DNA from 2 places in the Pseudoalteromonas sp. OF5H-5 genome. Region 2 is predicted to be linked to the other one. Evidence: predicted binding sites of a transcription regulator. Region 2 holds the regulator's gene; the other holds the start of a gene.

Region 1 (16,540 bases), on a different contig from region 2:
TGGCGCAGGAGGGGAAACTTCGAGTAAGGGATGACTTATCATTTGCCAGAGATTCGTCATAGTTATCATTAAATACAAAGGGTAACTCAGCTTTACCCGACGCGAGTTGTAACGTGAACAGTAAGCGCCGTTGATTGCCGCTGGCATAGAGTCTGTTTTCTTTTAGATAACCGAGCTGGAGTTGAGAGTAACTCTCTAACTTTTTCATGTTTCCAGCTTCACCTTGATAGCTGGGCTCATACGTCTCGCTATTGAATGGTGCAGTTTGCTCTAATTGGGGAAATTGCAGCGTTTGTTTGCAGGCATCTTCTGCGCATGTTTGTAAGGTGATCCTTTGGTTCTGATACTGAAAAGAATACCAAGGTGAAAGGGCTTGATAACCTTGTTGTCCTGCGTGAAATAATAGCGGTAGGGTTGATGTATCGTAGTGCTCTGACTCTGCTGAGGCGTTAACACTCAAAGACAAAGCCCAGCAGGTAAGCGTGGTGGCGATGAACTTATTCATAATCTTTCCTTATTGGAGTAGGGCAGCGCATGGCCACCCTTAGCAAAACCTAGTGAATGATGCCTTGGCGTTGGCCTGCATTAACGGGTTTGTTGAGCTGCACAGAGAGCCAGTTTTCAACGTCACTACGTAACGACGCGTCGCTATCAGGACCGGATTGTGACGAATAGAACCATAACCCTGTTGGTGCTGGAGCATTGACATTGCTGCCGCAGGTAAAGTGATTTGCCGCATACATCACCGCGCCTGAGCTACCATATTCGTAATGACTGTCCGAATAACCACCGTAGCCTCTGGCTTGCACCCGACCTTTTGAATCAAGGGTAAAGTGATACACCTCATTGGGTTGCAACAAGAAAGGGCTGACATCGGACGAATCGAAGCGCGCGCGCATTGTGGTGGTAACACTGGCTTGATTACCCGAACGCGTGATCATGCCTGCCAAGTTGGTGATAAGCGCATCGGCCAATTGACCGTCAAGCAAGCTGCCAGGGTTGCCATTAACGATTGCAGAAGTAATGCCAAGTGCGGCTTTGACGACTCCTATGGTGGAGCTTAAATTCCATGTGGTGTTGTATCCCATGGCTGCGCCACCGGCTTTATTGAACAAGATGACTTCAGGTGCAGCTCCTGGCAAATCGACCGCAAACTTTGCGCCGTCAGTTGCATGTGAGTTGGTACCTTTTGACCAGATTTTTTTAGCTTGCCCGGTTACATGGTAGCGAGCTGAATAAGTGCCTCTGACTTCTAAATTGCCCGAACAGGCATTACTTTGATTACATGCAAATCCCCCGGTGTCTGCACACAACATTTTGACGTGGAACTCTGTCGAGTTATGGGCTGAGGTGTTGTCGAAACTGAGCGCTTTATTTTTTGACCAACGTTTACCCTTAGCGGAGTGAAAGGCGCCGTAGGCTGAGGTATTGACATAAGCATGGTGCTTAGAAAAACCACTACCATCGTTGGTCGATGTGCTCCAAGGCGTTTGGGTTGATGGGTAGTTAGTGACCACTTGGCCTGTGCTGGTTGAAGGGGTCACCATCTGACATGAACATTGTGACTTAGGTCCGAAGATGGGTTTTTTAGTCAGCAATTCTTTTAATTCGGCAAGAATACCTGACGGTAGCGTCCTATCGTATTCAAGTACCGAGAGCCCTTTACGTTTAGGAGCTGCGTATTCCTTATGCCAAGTGCTGTAAAGCTGCGGTGCATTTCGCTCTAAATGTTGGCTGAGTGTTGGCACTTTTTGCTGTTGTGTCCATTTTTCGAATACCGTCGGTTTAAATTGAATAAGATATCGAGTAAAGAAAAAGTTATCTTCAGGCGTTTGCTCGGTAAAAGCATTTTCCCATGCTGATAACACGTTTTGATCTAAAGCTTTTGCTTGGCTTAGCATCTCTCCATCTCGATAGTCGCGGATCAAGCTATCGACATAGCGGTCTAATTCATATTCTTCGTCGTTGTCGGAGATATATTCAAGCAAGGAAACACGGTCTTGAGACCAGTTTGAAATGGCTTGCCACGCTTCTGGGCTTACTTGAGAGGGGGCCATTTCTCCATATTCTTCTGCGGCTTGTAGCGAAATACTACCCAGTAACAACGTGCTGGTAACTAGGCTGACTAATTTTGGGGTGAAATTTCTCTGTTTCATTTTTCTATTCCTTCATCGTTGTGCTGAGTCAACATGCCTCATGCATTGTTAACTTGCCTTGTGATGTTGGAAACTTTTTCAGCGATTGAATAGGAGGTTGTAGGGCCAGTTAGGGTCAACTTGGGTAAAACCTTTGATATTAAACGGACGCATTGGGTTAGGTAAGTTTTGATATCAAGCTGTGGTAAATAAAAACTTAAATATCAAAGGTCTGCTTATATTTTTACCCGAATTTACCCAATTGCCCCGTAACTTTTGCTGCAATCAATATTCGCTTGAGGCAGGATTTTGCTATCGCCGTTATTGGAGTCTCAGCGTGAGTACATTCGCAATCGAGTAACGGTGTCATAACCAATAAGGAGACAGTTATGAGACGAGTAATAGTAGTATTGGGAGCAACTTTGATTGTGAGCTTTGTACAAGCCCATAGCCCAGAAATGATAGCGCAGCTCGAAGTTGCTGATGGGGCGAAATGTCCAAAGCGGCAAACGATTTTGCTAGGTAAAATGACATTAACTGCTGGAACCTTTAAATATTTACATAGTGAAGGAAGTAACGTTTGTACCAGTCCTAAGCAGAGTATTCCTGGTCGTATTATACCACGACTAGATTGTGGCCAGTTTGATGATTGGCGACTTGCTTATGATATGGGTAATAAAATGTGTCAATCTCTACATCATAATATGAAAGGCTTTAGTAATAGCCTAAAGCCTGATATGACAGTGTATCCACGCTTTGAAGGACCTTTTGAATTCAAAGGAGACCATCATCACCAAGAGTATGATGCCGGTATGGGCGTGACTTTAGCATGCTATTTATGTGAGACCGCGACGGATAACTAGAGAAGGGGCAAAAGCCCCTTTGTTGTATACATCAAGTAGCGTTGGAGCACGCTATGATTTGCTCCAGTTGTGCAACTTTTTGAGAAAGGGGCGCAGTATCGAAATTAGCGTCTTGGCATTGAGTGAGTACATATTGTGCCGTGGTAACAATATTTCGAATACGCGGCTTTTTGGGCAGCGTTTTGATATTAAGATAGCGTTCAAGAGTGCGCACTCGTAAGCGACCATCATCGATATTCACTTTCCACACTTTGCTTTCTTCCGCTAATTCGACACGAGTTTTGCCACTACTTTGCTCCCAAAGCGTCAAAGTGAGTGTCATTACCTCAACCATTAACTGTCTAGCGGCCTGTTCATCAATGCTCGTATGTTTACTGTGCACGCCATGAGTATCGGCGCGGGCGGTATTGCGAATAAAGCAGTAAGTAACCAAAACACCTGCTAAAAATGTGATAAACCCGACGAGTACATGAGACAACATGCTTGTCTCTGTTTGGCGCTTAGGCGCGGTCAAGACGTTAGCGCTTTGAAGGCGAAATTGATAAAGGTTTTCACTTTGTACACGACTAGTTTTAAGCATGTCATTATAACGCTGTGCGGTCTCTACCGCTTCTTTATAAGCGTGTGTTTGTAGTTGGGACTGCAATAAGGCAATGTAAAATAATTCGGTAAGCTGACTATTTTGCTGATTATGTGCTTCAAGCCCCTGTTTAAGTAACGTTTGTGCAGTTAGGTTATCGCCCTCAAGCTGCTTGAGTTTGGCTTCAATAAGCAGTGCTCGCTGATCCACTTTACCGTGTTGAATTAGTTGCCGAGTGCGTTTGAATGAAGCAAGTTGCTGTTGTGCCTGAGCGATATGATTTTGAGCAATGGCAATTTCGGCCAATAATAAATAGGCTCGAGACAATTGGGTATAGGCGCCACTTTGTGTCAAAGGTTGAAGTAAATCTTCAATGATTTCAGTTGCTTTGTTGTAGTCGCGCTTTTTGTAGAAGACTTCCGCTATGCTTAGCAAGGTGTGGTTCGCTTTGACCTGGTCGCCGGCTTGTTGGTGGAGCGCATGGGCTTGACGAAATGAGAGAATGGCATCATCCAACTGATTAATATCCCTCGACACATTCCCTAAATTATTAAGTGTGATCGCTTGTCTCTGCAGGTCATTTGTTGCTTTCGCTATTTGGTAGCTTTCTAAAAATAAAGTAAGGGCGGTATCTAGATCTCCGAGTGCCTGATAAGCATTAGCTAAATCGTTTGCCGATTTACCCAGGAGTTCGTTTTGTTGCAACTTAGCCGCAAGCGTTTGCGCTTCGTGGAAGCTCTCCAGCGCTTGAATATAATTGCGCTGGCGGTAACGATTAATACCACTTTGTCTTAACACCTGAAAGCGCTGAAGTGTGGTTAACTTCCATGCCATCAACTCATCCAGTATTTGATTGCTGAGCTTTATGTCACCCGCTCGACGATACAAGCTCACAAGCTCAAGATGTGCATCAAAAGCTTGAGCACCGTTGGGTTCAAGCGTTTCAAGATGTTGCTTACAAGACAAAATTTGGCTTGTGAGGTTAGCATTATTAGCACTTGGGCATTCTGAACCATGCGCCGGTAACACAACGAGCAGTAATGCGAAAAACAAAGCAAGCAAAGGCATAAATATTAGTCTAGATACATTGTTTTTACATATTAATATAGTGGTAACAAAAAGTCGTGTCTGCCTTTAATAAATCTTAGGTAGACTACTTTTTGTATTTTGTCGCTGCCTAGCTGCTGTCGCTTAACTTTGCCAGTACGATCAAGTCTCGATTTGTTAATATTGTTAGTTTAATGTGTTTTTGGTATGGTCTTGTTGCTAATTAAGGCCCAGCTGAAGAAGCTGGAAATCAATCCATAAGGAAATAAAAATGAAGTTAAATACAATGTGACTAAAGTCACTTAGCGTCGGTGTCGCGTTATTTGCACCATTAGTGAGTGCCGCTCCCCAGCTTGATAAAGCCATATTTGAGTACAATGCTGGATTAAACATCCAAGAGGAATTTAATATCTTTGCCGATGGCAACGTGACTGATCCAAATTATCCAAATAGTGAGCTACGTATTCAATTGGATAGTAGCAAAAGCTACGATCAAATTGGCTTTTATGACAAAGTTTACACTACATACGGTCAGGCGGTTGCATACAACACATTAGACAGACGTTGGGTTAAATTTAAGGGTAAGGTGCTTTATTTCTCAGGCGAAGACAACGGTAACCAAAAGATAGATACGATTTCTTTTCGCGTTGTTAATCCTGCTGGAGAAACATCGGAGTGGGGAGAGATCAGAGTTAGCTTAGACCAAGCGTTTGGTGGTAATTACGATGTGTATCCGAGTGATGACTTGGCACAAACCGTTGCTGGTCAACCTGTTGATGTGTACGTTAAAGATAACGATAGTGGCGTACCATATTATTATGGTGTTGAGATTTTTAGCTCACCAGCTAATGGTACAGTATCTGTTAACAGTGACTACTCCATTACTTACACACCAAAAGCTGGGTTCATTGGCCAGGATTCGTTCCAATATCGCATTAAGGGTAACAACCTTTATGATATTACAAGCGCGCCGGCGACAGTTTCTGTTTCGGTAGCAAATTAACCCCAAACTCAGGCCAATACGCACACATATTAAGTGTGATATTGGCTATCCCTTTAGCAATAAAAATACTCCAGCCAAAGCAATTAGGCCTCCAAACATCATAGACTTAGTAATAGCTTCTCTGCGCAGTAGTCCAATTGTCATCACCATGAGCGGTGCCGTTGCAAAGATGGTTTGTGCGATAGCGGGATCAGTATGATTAACGGAAATCAACTGTAGCCACAGTCCAATAAAGGTGCCAAAAAACACTGCAACGAATAACCAGTTTTTACCGTCGATTTGTTTAAGTGTGAGTGCTTTAAACAGGCTTTGTGATTTCAAATAAACAACAATAAAGGCCACAAATAGGGTGCCGGATCCCAAGCGGATAAGTGCCGCCCACAAACTACTAATGCTTTCGTTATTTAGCGCACCTTTGGAAAGCACCATACCTGCAGCTTGGCAAATGGCAGCCGTGAGTGCAAAGCAGACTCCCAAGAGATAATGTTTTTTGTCTAATACTGGCTGGCTTCTACTTGGCTTAATCGCCAGCATCACACCAACGGTTGTCACTGCAATGCCGAGCCAAGCGGATGCGCTGAGATAAACACCAAGGAGCACAATGTTTAAGATCCCCGCGATGGCAGGTGCAAGACTTTCAATAACCAAAGTGCGAGCAGGACCTATATTTCTAAGTGCGGCAAAGTAGGCACTGTCACCAATCGCTATGCCCAGTACCCCACTTGCTATCAGCCAGCCCCAGCTCGAGGGTAAGGTCGGGTACATTGCATCACCTGCGATGAGCAAACACAAGATCATCAAAGCTGAAGCGATGACGCCTTTGCTGACGTTCAACTCAAATGGACTAAGGTGATGGCTAAATCGTTTGTACAGTATGGTTGAGCCAGCCCATACCCCAGCCGCTGCAATCGCTGCTGCTTCGCCAATACCAATCATAAATCTCAAGTTTCTTGTGTTTATTAATATGGTGGCAAGTATACATAAATTGAAATAATCAGTGAGAGGTAAGGAATCAAATTATTACCACTAATGTTTAGACGTCCATACATCTAGAGGTTGAAATTTTCTAGTTTTTGTCCATAATAATGCCATTCGATTAGTCTGGAGCAGCGCATGCCAATCACCGTCACCGACGAACTCCCAGCCATTGCCCAATTGCGTCATGAAAATGTGTTCGTGATGCCACAAAGTCGTGCATCAACTCAAGAGATCCGCCCAATGCGGCTCGCGATATTAAACTTGATGCCGAATAAGGTGGAGACTGAGGTGCAATTTATCCGATTACTGGCAAATACCCCTTTGCAGGTGAATGTTGATTTGTTGCGACTAGACACCCACCGCAGCTCTGAAAACTCAGAACAACATCTAGATATGTTTTATCGCTATTTTTCGGATGTGAAAGATCAAAACTATGATGCTTTGATCGTCACTGGCGCGCCGCTGGCGCATCTTGAATATGACGATGTGGTGTATTGGCAGGAATTGCAAGCATTTTTTGATTGGGCTGAGCACCATGTTACTTCAACCCTGTTTTCCTGTTGGGCCGCACATGCTGGCTTGTATCACCATTATGGGTTAAAGCGAGCGCTCAAAAATGACAAACTTTGCGGCGTATTCAAACACCACTGTTACTTTGACCACGGGGCGCTCACTCGTGGTTTTGATGATGAGTTTTTGGTGCCACACTCACGCTACGGCCACATCGACATCGATAAAATTAATGCGTGTAAAGACCTAGTGGTATTAGCAGGCTCTGAAAAAGTGGGCGCTTACTTAATTAAAAATCACTCAGGCAGCCAAGTCTATATTACCGGTCACCCTGAATACGACGCCGATACGCTACAAAAAGAATACCATCGTGATTGTGAAAAAATGGCCAACGCACCGCAGCCTGAGAACTATTTTCCTGAGAATGACACCAGCAAACGTCCATCTAAGACATGGCAAAGCCATGCATTCTTGTTATTCTCAAATTGGTTAAACTACTATGTTTACCAAACCACACCTTATGATATTAACTTAGTTAGCCAAGATGTAAGGACTAACAATTATGCCGAATAATGTAGCCGTAAACGGTGAGCAAATAGCAGAGCAGCTTAAGCAAGCAATGCAGCAACGTATTCTGATCTTAGATGGTGCAATGGGAACCATGATCCAAAAGCACAAATTAGAAGAACAAGACTATCGTGGTGAGCGCTTTAAAGATTGGCATGTCCTTATCAAAGGCAACAACGATCTGCTAAGTTTGACGCAGCCTGAGATAATCAAACAGATCCATCGCGATTATCTAGCTGCTGGCGCAGATATCATTGAAACCAATACTTTTAACGCCACCACCATCTCGATGGAAGATTATGACATGGCAAGCCTAAGCCGCGAGATTAATCTTGAATCGGCGAAGCTTGCACGTGCGGTATGTGATGAATTTACCGCCAAAGATCCCAGCAAGCCTCGCTATGTGGCAGGTGTACTTGGCCCAACGTCAAAAACCTGTTCGATTTCTCCAGATGTAAACGACCCTGGTTTTCGCAATATCACTTTTGACAAGTTGGTTGCAGCCTATGTCGAATCAACGCTTGCCCTTATTGAAGGCGGTGCGCACCTTATTTTGATTGAAACGATTTTTGATACGCTCAACGCCAAAGCCGCGTCTTACGGTGTAGAAGAAGCGTTCGAGCAAGCGGGCGTCACTCTGCCTGTTATGATCTCGGGCACAATTACCGACGCTTCCGGTCGCACGCTTTCAGGGCAAACCACCGAGGCGTTTTATAACTCCATTCGTCATATTAAGCCAATCTCTATTGGCCTCAACTGCGCGCTAGGCCCAGATTTATTAAGACAGTATGTAGAAGAGCTGTCACGGGTTTGTGAGACCTTTACCTCTGTACATCCAAACGCAGGGCTTCCTAACGAGTTTGGTGAATACGACCTAGAAGCCGATGACATGGCAAAAGAGATTATCGATTGGGGCAATGAAGGGTTTATCAATATTGTTGGCGGCTGCTGTGGCACCACGCCCGAACATATTCGCGCCTTCGCGAGAGGCCTTGAGCAAACCCAGCCGCGTAGCTTGCCTAACATCGAAGTGCGGATGCGTTTGGCAGGTCTTGAAGCCTGTAACTTAAATTAGGAATTCACCATGACACAAACAGCAGTATTTACCAATGTCGGTGAACGTACCAATGTAACGGGATCGGCAAAATTTAAGCGCTTAATTTTAGAAGAAGATTACGAAACCGCGCTGGATGTTGCCAGAGAGCAGGTTGAAAGCGGCGCGCAAGTGATCGATATCAACATGGATGAAGCCATGTTGGACTCAAAAGCTGCGATGGTGAAGTTTCTTAATCTGATAGCGTCAGAGCCGGATATTTCTAAAGTCCCCATCATGGTCGACTCGTCTAAATGGGAAGTCATTGAAGCGGGTCTGAAATGTATTCAAGGTAAAGCCATTGTAAACTCAATCTCCTTAAAAGAGGGTGAGGCACCATTTATCCACCAAGCCAAAATCATCAAGCGCTTTGGTGCTGCTGTGGTGGTGATGGCATTTGATGAAGTTGGTCAAGCGGAAACCGCAGAACGAAAGTTTGAGATCTGTCAGCGCTCTTACAAAATCTTAGTTGACGAGCTTGGGTTTCCGCCAGAAGACATTATTTTTGATCCGAATATTTTCGCGGTCGCTACGGGTATCGAAGAGCACGATAACTACGCCGTAGAATTTATCGAGGGCACGCGCAGAATTAAACAAAACCTGCCGCACTGTAAAGTGTCAGGGGGCGTATCGAACGTCTCTTTCTCTTTTCGTGGTAACAACCCGGTGCGTGAAGCGATCCACTCTGTGTTTCTTTACCATGCGATTAAAGCGGGCATGGATATGGGGATCGTCAATGCGGGTCAGTTAGCCGTGTATGACGATATTCCAAAAGAGCTCCGTGATGCCGTTGAGGATGTGATCCTCAATACCGACGCCGGTGCTGGCGAACGATTGGTTGAGATCGCGCCTAAATACTCGGGCATGGCGCAAGCCGAAAAGCAGGAAGATTTAGAGTGGCGTTCTTGGCCGGTTGAAAAACGCTTGGAGCACGCCTTAGTTAAAGGGATCACCGAGTTTATTGACGAGGATACCGAGGCCTGTCGCCAACAGTTTGATAAGCCAATTCAAGTGATTGAAGGGCCACTGATGGATGGTATGAACGTGGTTGGCGACTTGTTTGGCGCGGGCAAAATGTTCCTGCCTCAAGTGGTGAAATCTGCTCGAGTGATGAAGCGCGCGGTTGCCTATCTTGACCCTTACATTGAGGCTGAAAAAGAAGAAGGCTCTAGTAACGGTAAAGTGATCATGGCCACGGTTAAGGGCGATGTACACGACATTGGCAAAAACATTGTGGGCGTGGTACTGCAATGTAACAACTACGAAGTCGTGGACTTGGGTGTGATGGTGCCAGCAGAGAAAATTCTGCAAACGGCCATTGACGAAAACGCTGATGTCATTGGTCTGTCTGGCCTTATTACGCCATCCCTTGATGAAATGGTGCATGTTGCGAAAGAAATGACGCGTCGCGGCTTTGATATTCCTCTACTCATTGGTGGTGCAACCACATCGAAAGCGCATACGGCGGTTAAAATTGAACCTCAGTACGACAAAGGTGTGATTTACGTCAATAACGCCAGTCGTGCGGTTGGTGTGGTATCTAGCCTGCTAAGTAAAACCCAAAAGCCAGAGTTTTTAGCGAAAACAGCGGACGAATACGTCAAAGTACGGGAGCAGCAGGCGCGCAAAAAGCCACGTTCAAAACCGGTTACCTTGGCGCGTGCTCGCGATAATGCGGTAAAATTTGATTGGCAAAGCTACACGCCACCGGTGCCAAATAAGTTGGGGATCACCGAGTTTAAAGACGTGAGTATTAAAACGCTACGTGATTATATCGACTGGACGCCATTTTTTATGACCTGGTCATTGGCCGGTAAATATCCACGTATTCTACAAGACGAAGTGGTTGGTGAAGAGGCGCAAAAACTGTTTCATGATGCCAATGCCATGTTAGATCAGTTAGAACAAGCGGGCACTTTACAGCCACTGGGTGTGATTGGATTGTTCCCTGCTAACCGCGTGGGTGATGATATTGAAATTTATACCGATGAGTCGCGCAGCGAAGTCTTGGTTACGTCATGTCAGCTGCGTCAGCAAACCGAAAAAACCGATTTCCCTAACTATTGTTTGTCGGATTATATTGCACCTAAAGGCACACCTGATTATTTCGGTGCATTTGCCGTCACTGGTGGTCTTGAAGAAGATGACTTAGCAGATGCATTTGATGCCAAGCAAGATGACTACAACAAGATCATGATTAAAGCGGTCGCAGATCGCTTAGCCGAGGCATTTGCTGAATATTTACATGAGCAAGTGCGTAAAGTGTACTGGGGATTTGCAGCGGATGAAGCGCTAAGTAACGAAGAACTTATCCGTGAAAACTATCAAGGGATCCGTCCTGCGCCAGGGTATCCAGCGTGCCCTGAACACACCGAGAAACAAAAAATTTGGCAGTTGTTAGATGTCGAAAACCGTATCGGTATGAAGCTGACTAGCTCATACGCCATGTGGCCGGGAGCGGCGGTGTCGGGTTGGTATTTCTCACATCCAGATTCTAAGTACTTTGCCGTTGCCAGTATTCAAAGAGATCAAGTAGAAGACTATGCTGCGCGTCAAGCGATGTCGCTAGAAGAAGCGGAGCGTTGGCTTGGTCCTAACTTAGGATATGAAACGGCATAATAGCTGAATTGGCATCCAGCTAAACCTAATCTGAGATTAAGTTTAGCTGGGCTTTTTATTGCTTTCATTTCTTGAGTTTTAACGTTTATTAGCGGGCTGATAAATTTCAAATCCAAATTCATTAGAATATGTTGTTTAGTAGTTAACAGAGCACGCTAAATTCAAGTATACTGAGTTGAATAACTGTTAATAATAAGGCTTTACTCAACAATGAAGATGAAGTGGCTGTTTTCACTCCTTTTTATTTCCAATCTCTGTTGGGGGAGCAATCAGCTGGTTGTTGACATTATCAGTAGTGAAAATTTCAGTCAGCGTTATGAGCACTTTCTTGCTGGTCGTGACGTCTTAGACGTTGATTCTTTTTTTCCAACCACCAAAGGTTCGCATATTGAAATCATCGAAATGGTGTTACTACAGCAGGCCTTGTTTCTTGGTGGTGAGACGCGCAAAGTTGTATTTAATCCAAAACCTTCGGTGAATATTTTAGAGTTTTCCGATCTGATCGCTGGGGAAAGTTTAATCCTTGCTCGCAGTGTTTGGCATGAAAATATCGTGGACTATCGCGGCTCATTATTTATCTCAGATCCGCTTGTTGAAGTAGGAGATTACGAAGCTGGGCTTTACGTCACCAAGCGTAATGTCGCACTGCAGCAAACGCCGCTTTCACAGCTTCGGCAGCTGAATGTGGTATCTAACCCGCAATGGGAAGTGGATTGGCGTGCCTTGATGAATACAGACTTACACATGGTGAGCTTTATTGGCCCGTGGGAAACCATGTTGGCAATGGTAGAAAGTGATGTCGTCGACACTATGTTGATTAATTTTAGCGTGAGTGATTCTTTAACTTTAAATTTTGAAGGTAAAGAATATGTCCCAATCGAAAATATTAAGGTTGTCTTGCCAGACTCTCGGCATTTTGTCGTCAGTAAAAATCATCCTGAAGGCATGCAAATATTTGCGGCACTCAATCGTGGGTTAAAAATACTTAAACGACGAGGCGTGATCAAACGGGCGTTGACAGAATCTGGTTTTATCAACAAAAAAGTGGCGAATTGGCAGGTGGCTAACGCTGAAATGCTGGTGGGAGGAGACTAATGCAGCCAGCTGTGGTATCGCTTTGCATATTGGTAAGTGCGCTAATTACATTTTGTGGTTTTGCTTACGAATCATCAGAACAAATACAGCGCAACTTAAATGCGCTACAAATGTCGGCTGAACAAGATTATGACTTGTCTTTATTACCGGACATCAGAGCACTTCGAGAGCAAGCGCGTGCGCAAGGTAATAAGCCGTTGCAAATCAAAGCATTACTGTTAGAGGGTAGTATAGTTCAACACTTTGGTGAGTTTGAGGATGGTCTCGACTTGCACCAACAAGCGTTGCAGTTGGCCGAAGCTGATAACAATACATTTTTAAAGGCAAACACCTATCTCGCCATTGCTCACCTTGATATTGACTTAGAGAGCTATGAGTTAGCGCAGCGCTATTTAGATAAAGCGTCAGTACTGGCTGAGCAAATTGATGATAATGCCCAGGTAAAAGCCGATATCAGTTTATGGCAGTCGCGCTTGAATATGGATAAGGGCGCTTATCGTTTAGCGCTTAAGTCTTCTTTCGTACCAGAGATTTCAGGCATTCGGCAGGAGACGCTTGCGCAGTTAAAGCTGACGCGTTCTTGGGCTCATTTACAGCTCGGGGAATATTTACCAGCCAAGCAAATTCTAGATGAATTAGACAATGCGGGTTATTTGGTTCAAAACCAAAGAATGCGGATTATGTCGGCAGTGCAGCGTGCCAGAGTGGCTTTACAAAGTGGCGATTTTGCAACTTCAATTGATTTAGCTCAGGCTGGGCTGAGAGATACACTCGGCACACGTTTTTTACTTTTTCAATCTCAGTTGCAGTGGATACTGGCCTCAGCCTATGCTCAGCTTGGAGACTATCAGCAAGCGCATCGTTATTTAAAACGCTATGCCGTTACCGAGCAGTCACTGAATTTGCAAAAGCGTAATAACAAACTACTTAAGCTAGAAGCGCAATATTCTCTTGCCCAACAAAAGCAGGCACTTAATGAGCTTGAGCGAGACAATGCCCAGCAGGCAAAGCAGATTATGGCGCATCAGCAACAGATAGAAAATGCAAGATTAAGCCAGCAGCGTTGGTTATTGATAGTCCTGCTTGTATTTACCTTAGCGCTGGTCTTTTATTGGCGTTGGCAAAATCGCCTTTACACCAAGCTGTTAGAAAGTCAGGTTGCGCAGCGTACTGAGGAACTCGCAGAGCGAAATAAGCGGTTACAAACCCTTAGTTTCACCGATAGCTTGACCGGTCTGAGTAATCGGCATCATTTTTTTAGCGTGATCGATGGCACCATTGAAGTGTACAGGCAAAAGTGGCAAATTCCGCAAACACAACAGAATGCCGATCTAATTTTTGTGATTATTGATATCGACCACTTTAAAAATATCAATGATAGTTTTGGCCATGCCGCAGGAGATATCGTGTTGCAAGACTTTGCTGAAATCCTCAAGCAATGCACACGAGAGTCAGATATATTAGTGCGCTGGGGTGGGGAAGAGTTTTTGTTGGTGATGCCGGATATGGACAGAGCGGCTGCGCACGAAGTGACAGAACGGATCCGTCGCCAAGTGGAGAGCTATCCATTTGTGGTGAACGATCAAACTATCAACTGTACTTGTTCAATTGGCTTTGCTCCATTCCCGTTTGACCCAACACAACCAGACAAGCTTAACTGGGAACATGTGTTAGAGTTAGCCGACGGTGGCTTATATCTTGCGAAAGAATCTCATCGTAATGCCTGGGTTGGCGTGCACACTGGAGACGAGGAAGTACAGAGTCCGGCAGAGCACATGGTGCAAAATCTACGCTCATATTTACAAGCAGGCAAACTAAAAACGTGGTCAAATCTATCCGATCTTATTTATGCTTGTAATACTCGTTAAGCGAATTCTGCTGTTTGGAGACATCCAGTTTAGGTGTATCATATTGAACAAGATAGAATAATAAAGCGCTATAGTTTTGCTGCCGATTGAAGCCTTCATCCCCGAGATTATTTCCACCTTAAACAATGATAACCGTCTGGTATTACAAGCCGAGCCCGGCGCAGGTAAATCGACCTTAGTGCCGCTGCGTTTACTGCAAGCTGATATTTTTTCCGGTAAAAAAATTATTATGCTTGAGCCACGTCGTGTGGCTGCAAAATCTATCGCGACCTATTTGGCCAAACAGCTGGGGGAATCGGTCGGTGAGCGAGTCGGTTATCAAATCCGAAACGAGCAACGTGTTTCATCCAACACCCGCTTGGAAATCGTCACCGAAGGCGTATTGACTCGCCGTCTTCAAGCGGATCCCGAACTCAGTGATGTTGCACTTATTATCTTCGATGAATTCCATGAGCGTTCTATTCATGCGGATCTAGCTTTAATGCTCGCGTTTGAAGTGCAACAAGCGTATCGCGACGACCTCAAATTACTGGTGATGTCTGCAACGATAGACACCGAGCTTTTATCGAATTATCTGGATGGTGCACCAAGGTTATCTTGCCCCGGTAAAACCTATCCTGTTGAAATTGAATATGTCGGTAAAGCGAGTCGTTACTTAGCGGAGCATGTATTAAGTGCGCTGCGTCACGCTTTCACTCTACAAAGCGATGGTGATGTATTGGTTTTTCTTCCCGGGCAGGCTGATATTCAGCGCTGCATTGAGGCGTGCCAAGAGCTTGACCAAAGTAATATTGAGCTTCTGCCTTTGTACGGCGGGTTACCCTTATCTGAGCAAGAGAAAGTACTCAGTAAAAGCGCCAGCGCATCAAGACGTATTATTTTTTCGACCAATATTGCTGAAACCAGTTTGACTATAACCGGGATCACTATGGTTATAGATTCTGGCCTTGAAAAACGCTTAACCTATGACGTTAGAAGCGGTCTCTCGCGGCTCGATACGGTGATGATCTCAAAGGCATCAGCAACACAACGTGCAGGGCGTGCGGGTCGTCTACAAGCGGGCCATTGTTTACGTCTTTGGCGCGAAAGCGAGCATAATAATTTAAGTGACTTTCAGCCAGAAGAAATAACCACCACTGACCTTTCTGACTTAGCGTTAGAGCTCAGCGCGTGGGGCGTGACACAATACAAGGACGCGAATTGGCTAACATCGCCACCGGTGCAACATTTTTCGGTGGCCTGTCAATTGAATCAGTCGCTTGGCTTGGTCGATGCGCATAATAAAGTGTTAACTGCTGGGCAGCGTGCACTACAACTAGGGGTTTCGCCTCGTCTTGCCAGCATGCTACTGCGATGTGAGACGCTAATTTCGCAACAACTTGCTTGTTTTTTGGCGGCAATATTGAGCGAGCGCGATATTGTAGTACAAGCTAACACAAGTGATGTATGTGAACGAGTATTGGCATTGGTAGAGTTTGTGCAAGACCGTACCCGTGCCGCCAAAGCATATCGCTTGCACAGAGCTGCCGCAGAGCAGGCCGTAAAATTGGCCAAATCATTTGCACACAGACTGGGAATTAGTCTCAAGAGTGAAGCAATCACCCTTGTAGATATTCAAACCTTAGCACCTACTTTATTGCTCCATGCCTTTCCTGACAGAGCTGCACAAAAACGTCCTTTAGGGGACAACCGCTACTTACTTGCGAATGGTCGGGGGGTGACATTACGTGACGGCGATCCGCTGCAAGGTCAGGCTTATTTGATTGTTTGTGATGTGGATGGCAAAAATAAGGATGGCTTGGTATTTCTAAGCTGCGCAATCGAAAAGAGCACATTACTTGAGCAGCTAGCGCCATATTTGAGTGAGGTGGTGCAGTATCAACTGGATAGTAAAAAAGAGGCGATTCAGGGCCGGCAACAAGTTAAATATCATGCTCTGGTATTAAAAGAGCAAAACCTGAGTCAGATCCCCAAAGAAGCGTTTGCCCAATGTGTGAAGGATATTCTCACATCGGAAGGACTTGGTTTGCTCAATTGGTCGGTAAAAAGTCACGCTTGGCTCGCTCGAGCTAAATGGTTAAGTGAACAATTGAATACCTTCCCACAGATATCTGAGTCAAGTTTGATAGCGCAGCTTGATACTTGGTTATTGCCCTATTTGACGGGCGTAAACACTATCAAA
Region 2 (16,540 bases):
CACTCATGGCAATGAAACTGCGAAAATGGCGCATCTAGGTGGTCTTAACTTTGCGTTTGTATGTTCGTTAAAGCATGGTAAGCACTTTCATGAGCAGCTGATAGAGGAAATATCAAACAGCACTTTAAAGCCATTCAATGTTGGTAGCTGTACGTTAGAGATCATGATGCGTGCGAGTTATGTGAATTGCGATGAAGAAATGGGGCAGCTTGAGAACCTGATTTCTTGCGTGTTTTTAGCGCTAGATACACAATCAGAAGCGCATCAGCATAGCCATCAACAGGTCGTGCCGTATCAACAACGTATGCAAATTCATCGGCTGGAGCAACAGGTTAGGTTGTCGGAGTTAGCTAAAATCAACTTTAGATCTGAATTTGAGCTCTATTTTCATCCAGTCGTTCGTCATGAAGATAACAGCATTGAGTTTGTGGAATTATTGTTGCGTTGGCAGCATCCAAAGCAAGGGATTTTAAGTGCCAATGAGTTTATTGATGATATTCGTTTAGTTGGACTTGCCATTCCCGTTGCTGAATATGTATTAGAGCGTGCATGCGAAATTGCATTGGCACTGAAAATGGAAGGGATCAGCGTTCCCATCAGTATTAATGTCTTTGGTGCTGAGCTCTTGAGCGAAAGCTTTATCGAATTTATTGACTACACTATGCTCAACCATCAGTTAAGCCCTGGCGCTATCATTATCGAGTGTCCAGCTAGTATGCTTGCCGAACTAGATGAGCAAGAAATTGCGATGATCAGTCGTTTGAAGAACTTGGGTGTAAAAATGTGTGTCGATAGCTTTGGTGATGCGCCGCTGGTACTTGCTAAATTACCCGCACTGCGTTTTGAGTACGTGAAACTGTCGCGCAATATGACGCAAGAACCAGAGCATATGGGGCATACCAAATCCTTGGTAAAAGGCATTGTAGAGATGCATCAAGAAAAGCACTGTCGCGTGATTGGCGAGGGTATTGAATCTCTCGGGCAACTCGAGTTTGTAAAAAGCATTGGCACGGTGGCAGCGCAAGGGTTTTACTTTTCTCGACCACAGAACAGCAATATTTTGATCAGTTGGCTGAAACAAAGGCTACCTCAATAACTAGGAGCGCCTTACCTTTACATTGGTTTGGCTGTGACAGTGTTTAGCGCCTCTGTTGACGGGTACTTAAATAAGCGTTCGCAAGGTTCGTTAGTATTTGGCCACAATGTTCGATACCCGCCTGCTCACCAAGTGGGTGTCTAGCCGGGGCTGCTTCACATAAGTGCAAATATTTAGCATTTCGAGCCTGAGCCATACGGTACACAAAATATTCGGCATCGCTACTTGTGAAGCCTTGATAGGTCAGGGCACTTGCAGGCATACCGACGATGGCATCAACGTCTAACTCTACGCCTAATGGAATGTCGCTTGGCATCGTTGCCAACGCTTTGTCGAGTGATGCGGATAAACTCTGAGTTTGCCTGGTTTTTATCGCTTGATAACTTGAAAATCCGAATCCAGCGTTTTGCAATTGAGTAAGGATTGTTTGGTTGTTTTTGTGCTCGTGCAAGCCGATGACATGATAATGCGACAAACTACCAGCTTGATGCGCGTAACTGAAGCCATTACCGCTATGTCGCCCTTCACAAGCTCGAAAGTCAGCATGAGGGTCAAAGTTGATGGCACCAGCGGCATGCTTGCTGGCCTCAAAATGTGCCTGCAAAATACCAAAAGCATTATTGTGACCACCACCAATGATAATTGGCTCCAAGCCTGCAGCAAAGATAGGTGCTAGGGTTGCAATAACTTGGTTGTCGAGGTCAGCACAGAGAGTGCGCAGCTGCGCTAGCTGTTCGCTATTAGCGTTATCGAGCGATAGTGCACGCGTTTGAATAGCGAGGGTATCCACCTCGCCTAGCAACAAAACCTTATCGCCTGACAAAAACTGGTTATCGGGCTGATTCAAAAAGCGTTTTAAGAAGGCTTGCCAACCGAGCTCGGCGCCGCCTTGCCCGCAATTGGCGCGCGGACCTATATCCTCGGGGATCCCCAACAACACGTAACGGATCCCAAATTGGGCCGCGTCTCTAAGCGAAGCCGCGTAGTCATGATCACATTGTAAAAAGCTTATGCTTTGCCAAATTCTGGTTTCACCGGCTCTTGCACTGACAAAAGTGGCAATATTACTTTCATCATATATACGGACTGCTGTACTCATGACTGTTACTTCTAGCGCTTAATTGTCTTCGTTATCATCTTCTAAAATTAACTCTTCCGCAGAGATGATAATGCCGGTGGAGTCGGCGTAAACAAAATCATCTTCGTAAAAAGAGACACCTGCGAAATTAACGGGAATGCCGACTTCGCCGCTGCCACTGCTATCTGCTGCTACTGGGATAGAAGCGATTGCTTGAATGCCAATATCGCTTTCTTCTAATTCATCAACATGGCGCACCGCGCCGTAAACGATGATGCCTTGCCAGTTGTTCTCGACCGCTAGCTCAGCTAAATCAATATCAACCAGTGCACGACGAGTTGAACCACCACCATCAACGAGCAGCACACGACCAGTACCGTCTTGTTGTAGTACATCTTGGATTTGCTCATTGTTTTCAAAACATTTGACGGTAGTGATACGACCACTAAATGACGTCTGGCCGCCAAAATTGATGAACATAGGCTCTAGCACATCAACCACATCAGCAAAGTGGTCGCAAAGATCAGAAGTGCTGTATTCCATATTGAATCCTCGAATATTGATTGTCGATAACCAGTATACTCTCATACTTGTGCTTAGCAATGCTTTGATTCAACTTACATATTTGTGTCTTAAAAGTGTCACCTATTTGTTATTTTGCTCTTCTATGCTGATATTGTGAGCAATTAGGCGTGACTCGAATGATGAAAGCAAAACTAGCCGAGCTGGACGCTGCATTATACTTTGTGGTGTTTTGCCCTAAACCAAGAAACTGGTTTAGATTGATAGCATTAGGTCTATCCAAAAGTGGCAACGGTGGACTCTATGTGTTGGTCGCAATTGCGTGCGCTCTGTTTTTGGAGCAGCTAGGTCAGCAATTTGCACTCACCGTGATTTTGGCCTTTGCAATTGAAAGGCCGCTTTACTTCTATCTAAAAAATCGTTTTGCACGATTACGACCATGTGACTGCTACGCAGTGAAAGCCTTGTTGACGCCGAGTGATAAGTTTAGTCTGCCCTCGGGGCATAGTGCTGGCGCTTGGCTATATGCGACTTGCTTGATGGAGCAAATTCCACTAGCTGCGTTTCCGTTGATGATTTGGGCTTCAGGAGTGTCATTGTCACGCGTAATTGTAGGGGTACATTATCCACTTGATGTGGTGCTTGGTGCGGCAATGGGTGTTGCCTGTGCAAGTTTAGCGATAGTGATATTAGGAAGCGTATGAAAATACTATATGGTGTTCAAGGAACGGGAAATGGCCATACGACTCGAGCTCGGGTAATGGCAAATTGCTTTCGCAACATGGGAATTTCTGTTGACTACTTTTTTTCTGGACGTCCTTCGGAAAACTATTTCGATATGCATGATTTTGGTGATTATCGCAGTTGCCGAGGGTTGTCATTCGTTACCGAGCGTGGCCAGTTAAATCGTTTAAAAACTTTTCAGTCGCTCAAGTTTGGTGAGTTTATTCGCGACGTTAGAAAATTAGATGTATCAGGTTATGATTTGATCTTTAACGACTTTGAGCCTGTCAGTGCGTGGGCAGGAAAGCTGGCAAAGGTTCCGGTGATAGCAATGAGTCATCAAGCGTCATATTTATATGATGCTGTTCCACAATTTGCCGTACAGCCTTGGCACAAAGCCCTGATCCGGTATTTTGCACCAGCTGATATTCATCTTGGGGTGCACTGGCAACCGTTTGATAAGCATATTATTCCGCCTTTTATTCCTTACGAGGCTGAGCAGGAGCAATGTGCATCGATAATTAACAAAGTTTTGGTTTATCTGCCGTTTGAAGCTTTGGATAGCATTATTGAGTTGTTAAAAGATTTCCCTGATAAGGAGTTTTACTGCTATCACCCGGATGCTGACAATGCTTCTTTGCAACATATTCACCTGAGAAAACCGAGTCGTTCTGGGTTTATTCAGGACTTAAGAAATACCAGTGGTGTGATTGCAAATGCCGGGTTTGAGCTGTCTAGTGAAGCATTAAAACTCGGTAAAAAACTGCTACTTAAACCATTAGATGGTCAATTTGAACAGCAGAATAATGCGCAGACGCTAGCCGAGCTCGGTCATGCCCAAGTGATGAATTATCTCAATGCTGGGGCGCTGGAAGAATGGCTGCGAACAGACGCGAAGGCATCGTTTTATTTTCCATCCGATCCTAGCTTGCTAGTGGAGTGGTTGATAGGAGGTCAATGGCACAATATTGATTTATTGCACAATCAACTCTGGAGTGGTGTTAATAATTTGTATGTAAAAGCGGCGTAAATATATTAATTTGTAATATGAACCCAGAATAATTACCTATTATGAGGCAAGGCTGAAAGGCTTCAGCTATACTTTAGCCAGTCTATTAACATTGTAGGTAAGCCGATGGCGGTATTAGAAAATCTGACTATCAGACGTCGTTTGCAAGTGAATGCATTAGTGGTAGGGATTGCCTTGGTTGTTATGTTAATTATGATCATGTACGAAGCTCGTACTATGCTGAAATTGAATGAAACCATTCAATATGCAGAAGAGCTCGACATTCATGAATTAGCAATGCGCAAACACGAGAAAAATTTCCTTTTTTACAAGCAGGTAGATTCACTCGATGAGTTTGAAAACGAGTATCATGAGCTGCAAACTAAGCTCGCTTTGTTGCAAGGTACTTTTTCTGATTTTGATATCGATTTAGGTCGGATCAACGAATTTGAACGCTTAGCAAAAAGTTATTACGATGACTTTCAAAAAGTGGTGCAATTACAAAAAACAATTGGCTTGCATCCAAAGGATGCTCTTTACGGTGAGCTTCGTGGTGCGGTACACGAGGTAGAAACACTACTAAAAGAGCAGCAGAATTATCAACTCCTTTCAACCATGCTGCAGCTTCGTCGAGCCGAAAAAGACTTTATGTTACGTTTTGATACCAAATATCTTAAGCGTTTTGACGAGCTAGTTGCACAGTTTTCTCAGGAAATTCGTAGTGCTGGGTTTAACGCTCAATATCAATCTAAGCTACTTAGTTTATTGAGCACCTATCAATCCAAATTTGCGGGTTTAGTTCGAGCACAAGAAGCACTTGGCTTAGATTTAACGAGCGGTGCGCTTGGCAAGATGAAAGTGAGTGTTGAGAAAAGTGATGCGGTGGTCTCTGAAGTCGTGGAGCAGGCAAAGGCAGAGATCAAAGAAAACGTTGATAAAACTCAGATGCTTGCCATCGGTGTATTTGTTGTGGCTGGTATTATCGTGATGACTTTGGTGTTATCGACTAGTCGCTCAATTATTCAGCCCGTAGAGCGCGTTTATCAAACCATTGAGCGCATTCGTCGTGAAAATAATTTAAGTCTACAAATTGAACAAAGCGGTAATGACGAAATCACGATTATGACCCGTGATTTTAATAGCTTAATTTCTGACTTCAGAGATCTCATTGCTGATGTGAATGGAGCGTTGGCAACTATTAATGAAGCCACGGATCATTTAACGGAGACAACAGCCCAAACGAGTACTGGTATGGCTGAGCAGTTGCACGAAGCGGATATGGTTGCAACCGCTGCGACCGAGATGCAAGCGACGATCCAAGACATTTCTCATAATACGGGTGAAGCGGCGCATAAAGCCGAGACAACGAATGAAAATGCGCAACAAGGTCGCCGTGAGGTTACTGCAACAATTGAGCACATCATGCAGTTATCGGAATCGTTAGGTGGTGCTTCAAGTGTTGTTGCTCAGTTAGAGCGTGACGGTGAAACTATTGGCTCGGTATTGGATGTGATCCGTGGTATTGCAGAGCAAACAAACTTACTTGCGCTAAACGCTGCTATTGAAGCTGCACGTGCGGGAGAGCAAGGTCGAGGTTTTGCTGTTGTAGCGGATGAAGTTAGGTCACTTGCGCAGCGTACTCAAGACTCCACGCAAGAAATCGAAAGTATCATTTCTACACTGCAACAGCGTACACGAGAAGTGGTGAACATCATGGAACAATGTCGTGAACAAGGCAATGAAAGTGTGTCGCAAGCCGAAAAGGCTGGGGAGTTGCTCAGCATGATCACCCAAGATGTGCAAACGATTATGGAAATGAGCACACATATCGCGACGGCAATTGATGAACAAAACCAAGTTGCTTCAGAAGTGAATAAAAACGTGGTTAAGATCAGAGACATTGCGCAAGGTGCCTCAGAGCATGCTCACTCTAATGCGCAAAGTAGTGAAGAAGTCGCAGAGCAAGCGCGCGTATTACACGAAGCAGTGGCTAAGTATCAGGTATAAACACCAATTCAACCTGAGGTTCTTAATGTCAAAACCCCACTTAATTTTTAGTGGGGTTTTTATTTAGACTCAAGATAGGTATCGCTTAAATGAATACCAATGTAGCAGTGGTAAGTTACAATTCGGATTGGCCGCACCAGTTCAATAAAGAGAAACAGGCGATACTCGCTCATCTATCCAAGGCAAATGTAGCTGCTTTACACCATATTGGCAGTACATCGGTGCCACAGCTGTGTGCTAAACCAATAATAGATATGTTATTGGAAGTAAATGACTTAGATAAATTAGGTATAGAGTCAGAAAAACTGCGTGATTTAGGTTATGAGATAATGGGAGAGTTTGGTATTGCTGGGCGTCGTTATTTTCGTAAAGGCATAGCGCCTAGAACTCATCATCTGCATGCTTTTTTAGCCGGTTCTGATGGAGTTAAACGTCACCTTGCCTTTCGTGACTATTTAATTACTTTTCCAGATATAGCGAGACAATACGCTAGGGTTAAGCAAGAAGCTGTAAACGCCTGTAACCAGGATATGGAGAAGTACATTGCATTTAAGAATGACTTTATTCAATACCATGAGCAGCATGCATTGCTATGGCGGTTTGGTTAAGGCACAAACTTGATAGGTACGCTGTCCTTTTGGGTTTTATACTCTTCTACAGCGTTTACATATTCCTGCCATAGCACATCGTGTTGTGTAGCTATAGTGTATAAGTATTGCCAGCTGTAGAGCCCTGAGTCGTGGCCATCATCAAAAACAAAGCGTGCAGCATAGTGACCAACGGGTTCAATTTTCTTTATGGCGACATTCTGTTTGTTTAGCACGAGTTGCTTTTGCGCCGGACTATGCCCTTGCACTTCGGCGGATGGTGAATGTGTTCGTAAGAATTCGGCACTTAGCGTAAAACAGCGGCCGTCCTCAAAATAAACATCGAGTACTTTACTGAGTTTATGGTAATGAAGTTTGGTGACTTGATACATAATTGGTATAACTCAAAAAGCGGAGCAAGGCTCCGCTTTTGATTTTAATTTACAGAATGAAGCGGCTTAAATCTTCATCCTGAACAAGCATGTCTAAATGCTGTTCAACGTAGGCGGCATCAATTGTCAAGGTATCACCGGCCTTTTCACTGGCATCGAATGAAATCTCTTCCATCAGTTTTTCCATCACAGTGTGAAGGCGACGCGCACCGATGTTTTCAGTTTTCTCGTTGACCTGATATGCAGCTTCAGCCAGTTTAGTGATAGCGTCATCGGTAAAGTCGATAGTGACGTCTTCTGTTTTCAGTAGCGCTTGTTGCTGCTCTGTAAGAGATGCATTTGGCTCAGTTAGAATACGTTTGAAATCACCCGCAGTTAGTGCTTCTAGTTCAACGCGAATAGGTAAACGACCTTGTAGTTCAGGGATTAAATCCGACGGCTTGGCCATTTGGAACGCACCTGACGCGATAAATAAAATGTGGTCGGTTTTTACCATGCCGTGTTTAGTATTAACGGTTGAACCTTCGATAAGTGGTAGTAAGTCGCGTTGTACACCTTCACGGCTAACATCTGGGCCAGAAGATTCACCACGCTTACAAATTTTATCGATTTCATCAATAAACACGATACCGTTTTGTTCAACTGACTCAATAGCTTGCTCTTTAAGCTCTTCTGGATTAACAAGCTTTGCAGCTTCTTCTTCAATCAATAGCTTAAGTGCTTCTTTAATCTTCAGCTTACGGTTCTTTTTCTTGTCACCCGACATGTTTTGGAACATGCTCTGTAGCTGGCTGGTCATTTCTTCCATACCAGGAGGTGACATGATCTCAACATGAGGCGCCGTTTCTGCGATGTCGATCTCAATTTCTTTGTCGTCTAACTGACCTTCACGTAGTTTCTTACGAAATACTTGGCGTGTTGACGAGTTTTCATTTGGCTGAGACTCACCATAAGCGTCTTTTGCTGGTGGCAAAAGTGCATCTAAAATACGCTCTTCGGCGGCTTCTTCAGCGCGGAATTTGAATTTCTTGGTTTGTTGTTCACGTGTTAGCTTAAAAGAAACTTCGACTAGATCGCGGATGATGGTCTCAACTTCTTTACCAACATAACCCACTTCGGTGAACTTAGTCGCTTCTACTTTGATAAATGGTGCGTTAGCAAGCTTTGCTAGACGGCGGGCAATCTCAGTTTTACCCACACCCGTTGGGCCGATCATCAAAATATTCTTTGGTGTAACTTCTGCACGCAGCTCTTCATCAAGCTGCATGCGACGCCAACGGTTGCGCAGTGCAATCGCGACGGCTTTTTTGGCTTTGTCCTGACCGATAATGTGTTGATCAAGCTCGTGCACAATCTCTCTTGGAGTCATAGCTGTCATGACGAGTCCTATTACAATTCTTCGATAGTTTGGAAATTATTGGTAAATACGCAGATATCGCCGGCGATCTTCAGGCTCTTTTCCACGATTTCTTTCGCACTTAAGTCTGTATTTTCAAGTAGTGCGGTTGCAGCCGCCTGTGCGAAGTTACCACCACTGCCGATAGCAATAAGGTCATGCTCTGGCTGCACCACATCGCCGTTACCTGTGATGATTAGCGAGGCGGTTTCATCGGCTACCGCAAGTAGGGCTTCAAGCCTTCTTAATGCTCTGTCGGTACGCCAGTCTTTTGCCATTTCTACGGCTGCTTTAGTGAGATGGCCTTGGTGCATCTCTAGCTTTGCTTCAAAGCGTTCAAATAATGTAAATGCATCAGCTGTACCGCCAGCGAAACCTGCCAGTACTTTACCATTGTATAGACGACGTACTTTACGTGCGTTGCCTTTCATAACTGTGTTACCAAGCGAAACTTGGCCATCACCGCCGATAACCACTTTGTCATCGCGACGAACACTAACGATGGTAGTCATAGTAATCCTTATCTGGGCCTGTGCCCGTGTAACTCTAGATTAGTAGGAAATATGGGTAGACTTATAAAAATCAAGTCCAGCCCCAAATCCCGCAGCCAAATATCCCAACGCGCTGCAATTTGTTTTTATCGCTTTCTGCTAAACGCTTGGTATCGTAGGGGCCAAGACGGACACGATACCAGACACCGTTACTCCCTTCGGTACGACGGATCTCCGCGATTAATCCAGCAAACGCAACTTTGGCTTTCATGGCTTCGGCTTGGCTATGGGTTCTAAATGAACCACACTGCATTTGATAGGGACCTTTGCTCTCGATCTCTTTAACCTCGACCTTGATTTCATGATTTTTAATTTCTTCAATGAACTCAGGTGGGCGAGGCTTTGGTTTACTAACCTTTTGCTCGGCAACTGGGTGTGGGTTTTTGGCTTGCTCTACTTCTTTAGGATCGGCATTGGTTTTTATAAACCAAAGACCGTAGGCAAACCCTCCGATTAGTAGAAATGCAAAAATAGCAGCAATAACAGGAAATTTCGCCGATTTTTCTGGCTTGTCTTTCCCCTTGCCTTTAGGTTTCTTATTGATGTAATCGTGCTGTGCCATAGGTTATTTGATTTTAATAGCTATCCATTGGATCAACATCTATGCTCCAGCGTACTCGATTGGCAGACTCATGCGTAGCGATATAGCGCGCAAGTTGCGAAAGGTAGTCCCGCAGCACAGTGCGTTGTTGTGCGTGTATGTGTAATTGATATCTGAACTTTCCAGCTATTCGTTCAAGTGGTGCTGGAATTGGACCCAGCAATTGTATACCAGGATAGGGGGTAGCAGGAACCAAATCCGACAAAAAGCGCAATACTGTATTTATATTTGTTGCCTCGGCGCGGATGATAGCTAAGTGTGCGAAGGGGGGAAGCATAGCTTCTTCACGCTCTTGTAAGGCATATCGCGCGAAGTCGCCATAACCATTATTAATTAAATCTTGCAATAATGGATGTTCTGGAAAATGCGTTTGCAATAACACGGTTCCCGCTTCACCGGCACGTCCGGCTCGTCCAGCAACTTGCGTAATGAGCTGTGCCATTTGCTCGGTTGCTCTAAAGTCACAAGAGTAAAGTCCTGAGTCCACATCCAAGATAATCACAAGGCTGACATCGGCAAAGTGGTGGCCCTTGGCAAGCATTTGAGTGCCGACCAGAATTCGCGCGCCACCTTGATTAATTTCTTCAAGGGCGCTTTCAAGGCTGCCCTTACGGCGCGTAGAATCTCGGTCAATGCGAGTGACCGGAATATCAGTGAAGCGTTCGCTTAAAAAGCCTTCGAGTTGTTCTGTACCAAGCCCTGTGGGCATGATTTGGGTGCTGCCGCAATCTGGACACTGTCTCGGTACAAAGTCCTGCTCACCGCAATGGTGACATACCAAGCGGTTCATATTTTTATGGTACGTGGCGCTGGTAGAGCAATGTTTACAGGTATTAAGCCATCCGCATTCGTGACACATCAATGTTGGTGCAAAGCCCCGACGATTTAGAAACACCATAACTTGCTTACCGCGAGCGAGTGTTTTTTCCATCCAATGTAAACTCATTGGTGAAAACCCGCCTTGTTCTGGCTGACCTTTCATGTCGACAAGGTGAAATTGGTTGTCGTGCTGGGTCTGCGCTCGTTTACTCAGTGTGACGAGTTGATATTTGTTGGTAATGGCTTTGTGTAATGTTTCTAATGCCGGTGTTGCGGTTCCCAAAAGCAAAGGGCAGTGTGCCTGATGCGCTCGAAATGCAGCGAGATCTCTGGCGTGATAGCGCAGGCCTTCTTGCTGTTTAAACGAGTTGTCGTGCTCTTCGTCAACGATGATCATGCCGAGATTTTGAAATGGCAAAAAAACGGCCGAGCGAGTACCGATAACCAAAGCGCTCAGACCCTTTTCGGCGCGACGCCAAGTATGTAGGCGCTCATTATCGGTTAGATTTGAGTGCCATAAATCAATGGGCAGGTTATTAAAGCGCTTTTTGAAGCGGTTGACTGTTTGCGGTGTGAGTCCAATTTCAGGCACCAAGATCAGTGCTTGTTTACCCGCTTTTATTATGTTTTCAAGGCTCTGTAAGTAGACTTCGGTTTTACCACTTCCCGTTACACCTTCGATTAAAAAGGTACGGTAACCGACTTGTGCATTAACGGCGCTGCAAATAGTCGCTTGCTGGTCGTTTAGGCGTGGCTTTTCGCCTAGCTGTAATTCGTTTTGCGACCAATCACTATCATGCTCAATAGATTGTGAGATAAGCGCTTTTTCTTCCAATGCTTTAATTGTTTGGCTAGCAAATCCGAGCGCTTTGAGTTCGCTTAATTTTATTGCGCCACCTTCATATAATTGGGAAAGCAGCGCTTGTTGCTTTTTGGCTCGCAGTGTTGGTAGTTTCTGGCCTTTTTCCGTTAATCTGACGATGGGGATCTGAGTTTTGTCTGGGCTTCCTCCATCTCTGAGTACCGCCGGTAGTGCTGTGAATAAGGTATCACCAATTGGATGACAGTAATACTGAGAGACAAAGTGTAAGAAGCTAAGTTGTGCTTGATTAAAGACAGGGTGCTCGTCCAACACCTCAATAATTTGCTTGAGCTTTTCTTTTGGTACATCGGTGTCGTCTTTTTTAGCAAGTGCAATCGCAGTGCAGCGACGGTTGGCAAAATTGACGGTGACTCTCATTCCTGCTTCAACTTGCATGGTTGGTGCTAGCAAATAGTCGAATGTTCGGTGCAGTGGCAGCTTTAAAGCTACTTCAAGAATGAGCATGTATTACAATTCCATAAAGTGAGCGCAGTGACGAAGTATATACCTAAGGTGGTACGAATTGAAAACGTACTCTGCGACGGTGATAAAAAACTCTGAAATATTGCTTGTAGATTGTTCAGTTAAGCACTAAAATACGCGTCCACATTTTTGTATAACTACGTATGGTGCCAGACTTCGGGTTTGGAGAGCGATACGGCCTTAACTAGAGGTTGCTATGAAAGAAGGTATTCACCCTAATTACGAGACGATCACTGCATCGTGCTCTTGCGGTAACAAGTTCGAAACTCGTTCAACGCTATGTAAAGATATTCACCTAGACGTATGTTCTGCATGTCACCCGTTCTACACTGGTAAGCAGAAGATCCTTGACACAGGTGGCCGTGTAGATCGCTTTAACAAGCGTTTCGGTGCACTTAGCAGCAAGAAGTAATCTTGTTGGTCTAGTCGAAAAAAGCACCTTTAGGGTGCTTTTTTTGTGCCTGTTTGAAAATACCTTCTCGATTTATACATCCTATTCTGCATCAGCAGATAGACCGTCAGTCATCCCGTCTTATTGTGTCTTTTATTCTTCTAAAATAAAAAACTTGCCAGTTTGGCAGCAAAACTTTACTGATCTCTTGGGTAGAGTAAAAACTCTATTTAGCAGATAAATATTGAACATTTACGAGCTTAAGTTGTGAAAATAATCAAAGCTCATATAGTAAATACTATCAGGTATGAGCACTTAATATAAACTAAAGTCAGTATATTGCGATTAAATGTCGGTATCTTGACGTTAAAGTTAGTTAAGTTGCTATTTTCTTATTGTTTTTATAGTTGGTGTACATTTGTGCTAATTTTATACATTCTGTGCTGGTTTTAGCGTCTTGTTTTTTAAGTTTTAGTCATTTTATTTGTGAAATATTTCTTAAAATTGAGCTTATCTTCTCGGAAAAGTATAGAAAATACCATGCTAGTGGATAGACCTGATTTTACTTGAATAATGAGCAAAACTCGGTATTGTGTGAATACGGTCGATTAACTATATGTCCTATTGACATACCGCGACAGCAAAGCACATACGCTTGTTGAGTGGTTGAATGTCGTCGCTCATATAGTTAATCGCACTGTGTGTTGCTGTAACCAGCTAGCTAGGTTGCCAACATTCAGAATGCGAACGTTTACCACACTCTCACATTAACTTCGTAGGAAAATATCGCGCCATGACAGACTTTCGTCAACAAGCTCTAGATTATCACGAGAAGCCCGTTCCAGGTAAAATCAGTGTTGAACTCACTAAACCTGCCGAGACCGTAAAAGACTTGGCACTTGCATACAGCCCAGGTGTTGCAGAGCCAGTACGTGAAATCGCGGCTGATCCGGCGAATGCATACCGTTACACGGGTAAAGGAAATATGGTTGCGGTGATCAGTAATGGTACGGCAATTCTTGGCTTGGGTAACTTAGGTCCTTTGGCGTCAAAGCCTGTTATGGAAGGTAAGGCACTATTATTTAAGCGTTTTGCGGGCCTTGATTCAATCGATATCGAAGTTAAGCACAACACCACTGAAGACTTCATCAATACTGTGGCAAATATCGCAGACACATTTGGTGGTATTAACCTTGAAGATATTAAAGCGCCAGAGTGTTTTGAAATTGAGCGCGCGCTAATTGAACGTTGTGACGTTCCTGTATTCCATGATGATCAGCACGGCACTGCAATTGTAACCGCTGCGGGTATGCTGAATGCGTTGGAAATCCAAGGTAAAGATATTCATGATGCGATTATTGTGTGTCTTGGCGCGGGTGCAGCCGCTATTGCTTGTATGGAATTACTGATCAAATGCGGTGCCCAACGTGAGCACATCTATATGCTGGACAGAAAAGGCGTGATCCATACTCGTCGTGATGACCTAAATGAATACAAAGAGCTGTTTGCAAACAACACGGATAAGCGTACGTTACAAGACGTGATTGCGGATGCGGACGTATTTGTTGGTGTTTCTGGCCCAGACTTACTTTCTGCTGAGGATCTAAAGCTAATGGCTGACAAGCCAGTGGTATTCGCTTGTTCTAACCCAGACCCTGAGATCAGCCCTGAAGTTGCACACGGTGCACGTAATGATTTGATCATGGCGACAGGCCGCTCGGATTATCCAAACCAAGTAAATAACGTACTGTGTTTCCCGTTTATCTTCCGTGGTGCGCTTGATGTACGCGCAACCGCTATCAATGACGAGATGAAGATTGCAGCGGTTGAAGCAATTAGAACGATTGCGAAAGAGCCTGTACCTGCTGAAGTGTTAAAAGCGGCTGACGTAGATAGTCTAGAGTTTGGTCCTGAGTATATTATTCCAAAACCAATGGATCCACGTTTGTTACCTCGTATCGCAAAAGCGGTAGCGATAGCTGCAATTGAATCAGGCGTGGCACAAATCGATATGCCAGCTGGATATATGGAATAATACCATTGGTATTATTCAAATGAAAAAGCCTCGATTGAGGCTTTTTTTGTGTCTGTATTTCCAGAGCGAAAGAGTAGTTATCACTCTTCGTTTATTTCTGGGATCTCCAAACCGCGCTCTTCCATTATTTGTCTTACCTCTAAAGGAATACGCTCTGGATTATCTTTTCTCAAGTCTTCATCGCTCGGCAGTGGCTGGCCTGTGAAGGCATGTAGAAACGCCTCACATAAAAGCTCACTGTTCGTGGCATGACGTAAGTTATTCACTTGGCGACGTGTACGCTCATCAGTTAGCACTTTGAGTACATTCAGAGGTATGCTCACCGTGATCTTTTTTACTTGCTCTGCTTTCTTACCGTGTTCTGCATATGGGTGAATATACTCACCGTTCCATTTTGCCATAATTGTGTACTTGCCTCAGTTACATCAATGCCAATATGACTGGGTTCTGGTCTACATTATTCACCAACCGCATGAATATAGGGATAACCTTACGAATTAAAGATAAATCCCAAACTCAAATAGATGAATAAACTAATCCGCCATAGCGAGATAGAAGAATCTCTGCCATAGTTTTCAATAACTCAGTCGTATTAGCAACGCCTAGAGTGGCGAAATTTTATCGGTTTAAAAAAGATAGTCAAATACTAGTTATTTAGCCATTTAGCAGTATAAATGTTTTGACTTCTGGTTTCTGTTGTTCTAACCTTTTAGACGTCTAAACATCCAACTATCTAGGTGACCTTATGAGTCAAGTTAATAAATCGACGGTAGCAGTGCGTCACGGTATAGAAGCTGATAAAGCGCATGGGGCAGTAGTGCCACCGCTTTACCTTTCTACCACCTATTCTTTTGCCGATTTTGATACCAAACGCGACTACGATTATGGCCGCAGCGGTAACTTTAATCGTGATGTGCTTGCACAGGCACTTACCGAACTTGAAGGTGGTGCTCGTGGTATTATTACCGCCACTGGCATGGCTGCCGTTCACCTAGTAACTCAACTGCTTAACCATGACGATACGCTGGTTATTCCACATGACTGCTATGGTGGTAGCTATCGCTTGTTTACATCGCTTGCAAAGCGTGGATTACTCAAATTAACAGTCTTGGATCTCACGCAACCTGAAAGTCTTGCGCAGCTGCAGCAGATCAAACCTAAATTAGTTTGGATTGAAACACCAAGTAACCCAATTTTGCGGTTAACGGATATAGAAGCTGTCGTAAATGCAGCACACGCTGTGGGGGCTTTGGTCGCCGCTGACAACACCTTCTTGTCTCCTGCATTACAAAACCCCATTGCCTTTGGCGTGGATGTCGTCGTGCATTCAACCACTAAATATATCAATGGTCATTCTGATGTAGTGGGGGGCGCGGTGATCGCGCGTACACAGGAATTGGGTGATGAGTTAGCTTGGTGGGCGAATAATATCGGTATTACCGGTGCACCTTTTGATAGTTACCTTACCCTACGTGGACTGCGCACCTTAAATGTGCGTTTACGCCAACATCAAGAAAATGCTCAGCTTATTGCAGAATATTTAGAAAAGTCGCCGTATGTTAGCCAAGTTTATTACCCTGGCCTTGAGTCGCATCCTCAACACGAACTTGCGAAAAAACAACAGCTCGGCTTTGGTGGCATGGTGAGCTTTGATATCAAAGGCGATCTGCAAACATCTGCGAAGTTTTTAACGTCTCTAACGCACTTTTCATTGGCAGAATCTTTAGGTGGGGTTGAGAGTCTTATTTGTCATCCAGCGACGATGACACACGCGGGTATGGATCCGCAAGCACGTTTAGAAGCGGGAGTGGGTGACACGTTGATTCGTATTTCTGTAGGCATTGAAGATGCACAGGATCTCATTGCAGATCTGGAAGCGGGATTTGCATGTATTGATGAAAGTCAGGCGAGTGATGATGCTAAGTCATTCAAATTAACGCCTGCACATACAGTAGCGTTGTGGTGAGTAAATGGCAAAAGTAGTACAT

The links. Region 2 encodes MetJ, which represses methionine synthesis genes. Its sites were predicted from a motif close to TAGACGTCTAGACGTCTA; they were not measured.
Region 1: a site for MetJ is predicted at 6,663-6,680, ahead of L1271_RS21390 (homoserine O-succinyltransferase). Genes of this name have one in related genera too.

Annotation. Positions count from the first base shown of each region.
Region 1 is NZ_JAKGBF010000020.1:19,588-36,127, forward strand. It holds gene L1271_RS21360 (hypothetical protein) at 1-505, opposite strand, end outside; gene L1271_RS21365 (hypothetical protein) at 555-2,156, opposite strand; gene L1271_RS21370 (hypothetical protein) at 2,525-2,998, shown strand; gene L1271_RS21375 (tetratricopeptide repeat protein) at 3,030-4,646, opposite strand; gene L1271_RS24890 (Ig-like domain-containing protein) at 4,960-5,628, shown strand; gene L1271_RS21385 (DMT family transporter) at 5,674-6,564, opposite strand; gene L1271_RS21390 (homoserine O-succinyltransferase) at 6,742-7,689, shown strand; gene L1271_RS21395 (homocysteine S-methyltransferase family protein) at 7,679-8,758, shown strand; gene metH (methionine synthase) at 8,768-11,395, shown strand; gene L1271_RS21405 (hypothetical protein) at 11,606-12,490, shown strand; gene L1271_RS21410 (GGDEF domain-containing protein) at 12,490-14,358, shown strand; gene hrpB (ATP-dependent helicase HrpB) at 14,435-16,540, shown strand, end outside.
Region 2 is NZ_JAKGBF010000007.1:260,275-276,814, reverse strand. It holds gene L1271_RS12800 (EAL domain-containing protein) at 1-1,096, shown strand, start outside; gene L1271_RS12795 (arginase family protein) at 1,140-2,195, opposite strand; gene rraA (ribonuclease E activity regulator RraA) at 2,214-2,717, opposite strand; gene L1271_RS12785 (phosphatase PAP2 family protein) at 2,876-3,400, shown strand; gene L1271_RS12780 (MJ1255/VC2487 family glycosyltransferase) at 3,397-4,449, shown strand; gene L1271_RS12775 (methyl-accepting chemotaxis protein) at 4,555-6,435, shown strand; gene L1271_RS12770 (GrpB family protein) at 6,525-7,043, shown strand; gene L1271_RS12765 (gamma-butyrobetaine hydroxylase-like domain-containing protein) at 7,040-7,414, opposite strand; gene hslU (HslU--HslV peptidase ATPase subunit) at 7,464-8,792, opposite strand; gene hslV (ATP-dependent protease subunit HslV) at 8,804-9,322, opposite strand; gene L1271_RS12750 (SPOR domain-containing protein) at 9,393-9,923, opposite strand; gene priA (primosomal protein N') at 9,937-12,108, opposite strand; gene rpmE (50S ribosomal protein L31) at 12,323-12,538, shown strand; gene L1271_RS12735 (malic enzyme-like NAD(P)-binding protein) at 13,311-14,552, shown strand; gene metJ (met regulon transcriptional regulator MetJ) at 14,633-14,953, opposite strand; gene metB (cystathionine gamma-synthase) at 15,298-16,518, shown strand; gene metL (bifunctional aspartate kinase/homoserine dehydrogenase II) at 16,523-16,540, shown strand, end outside.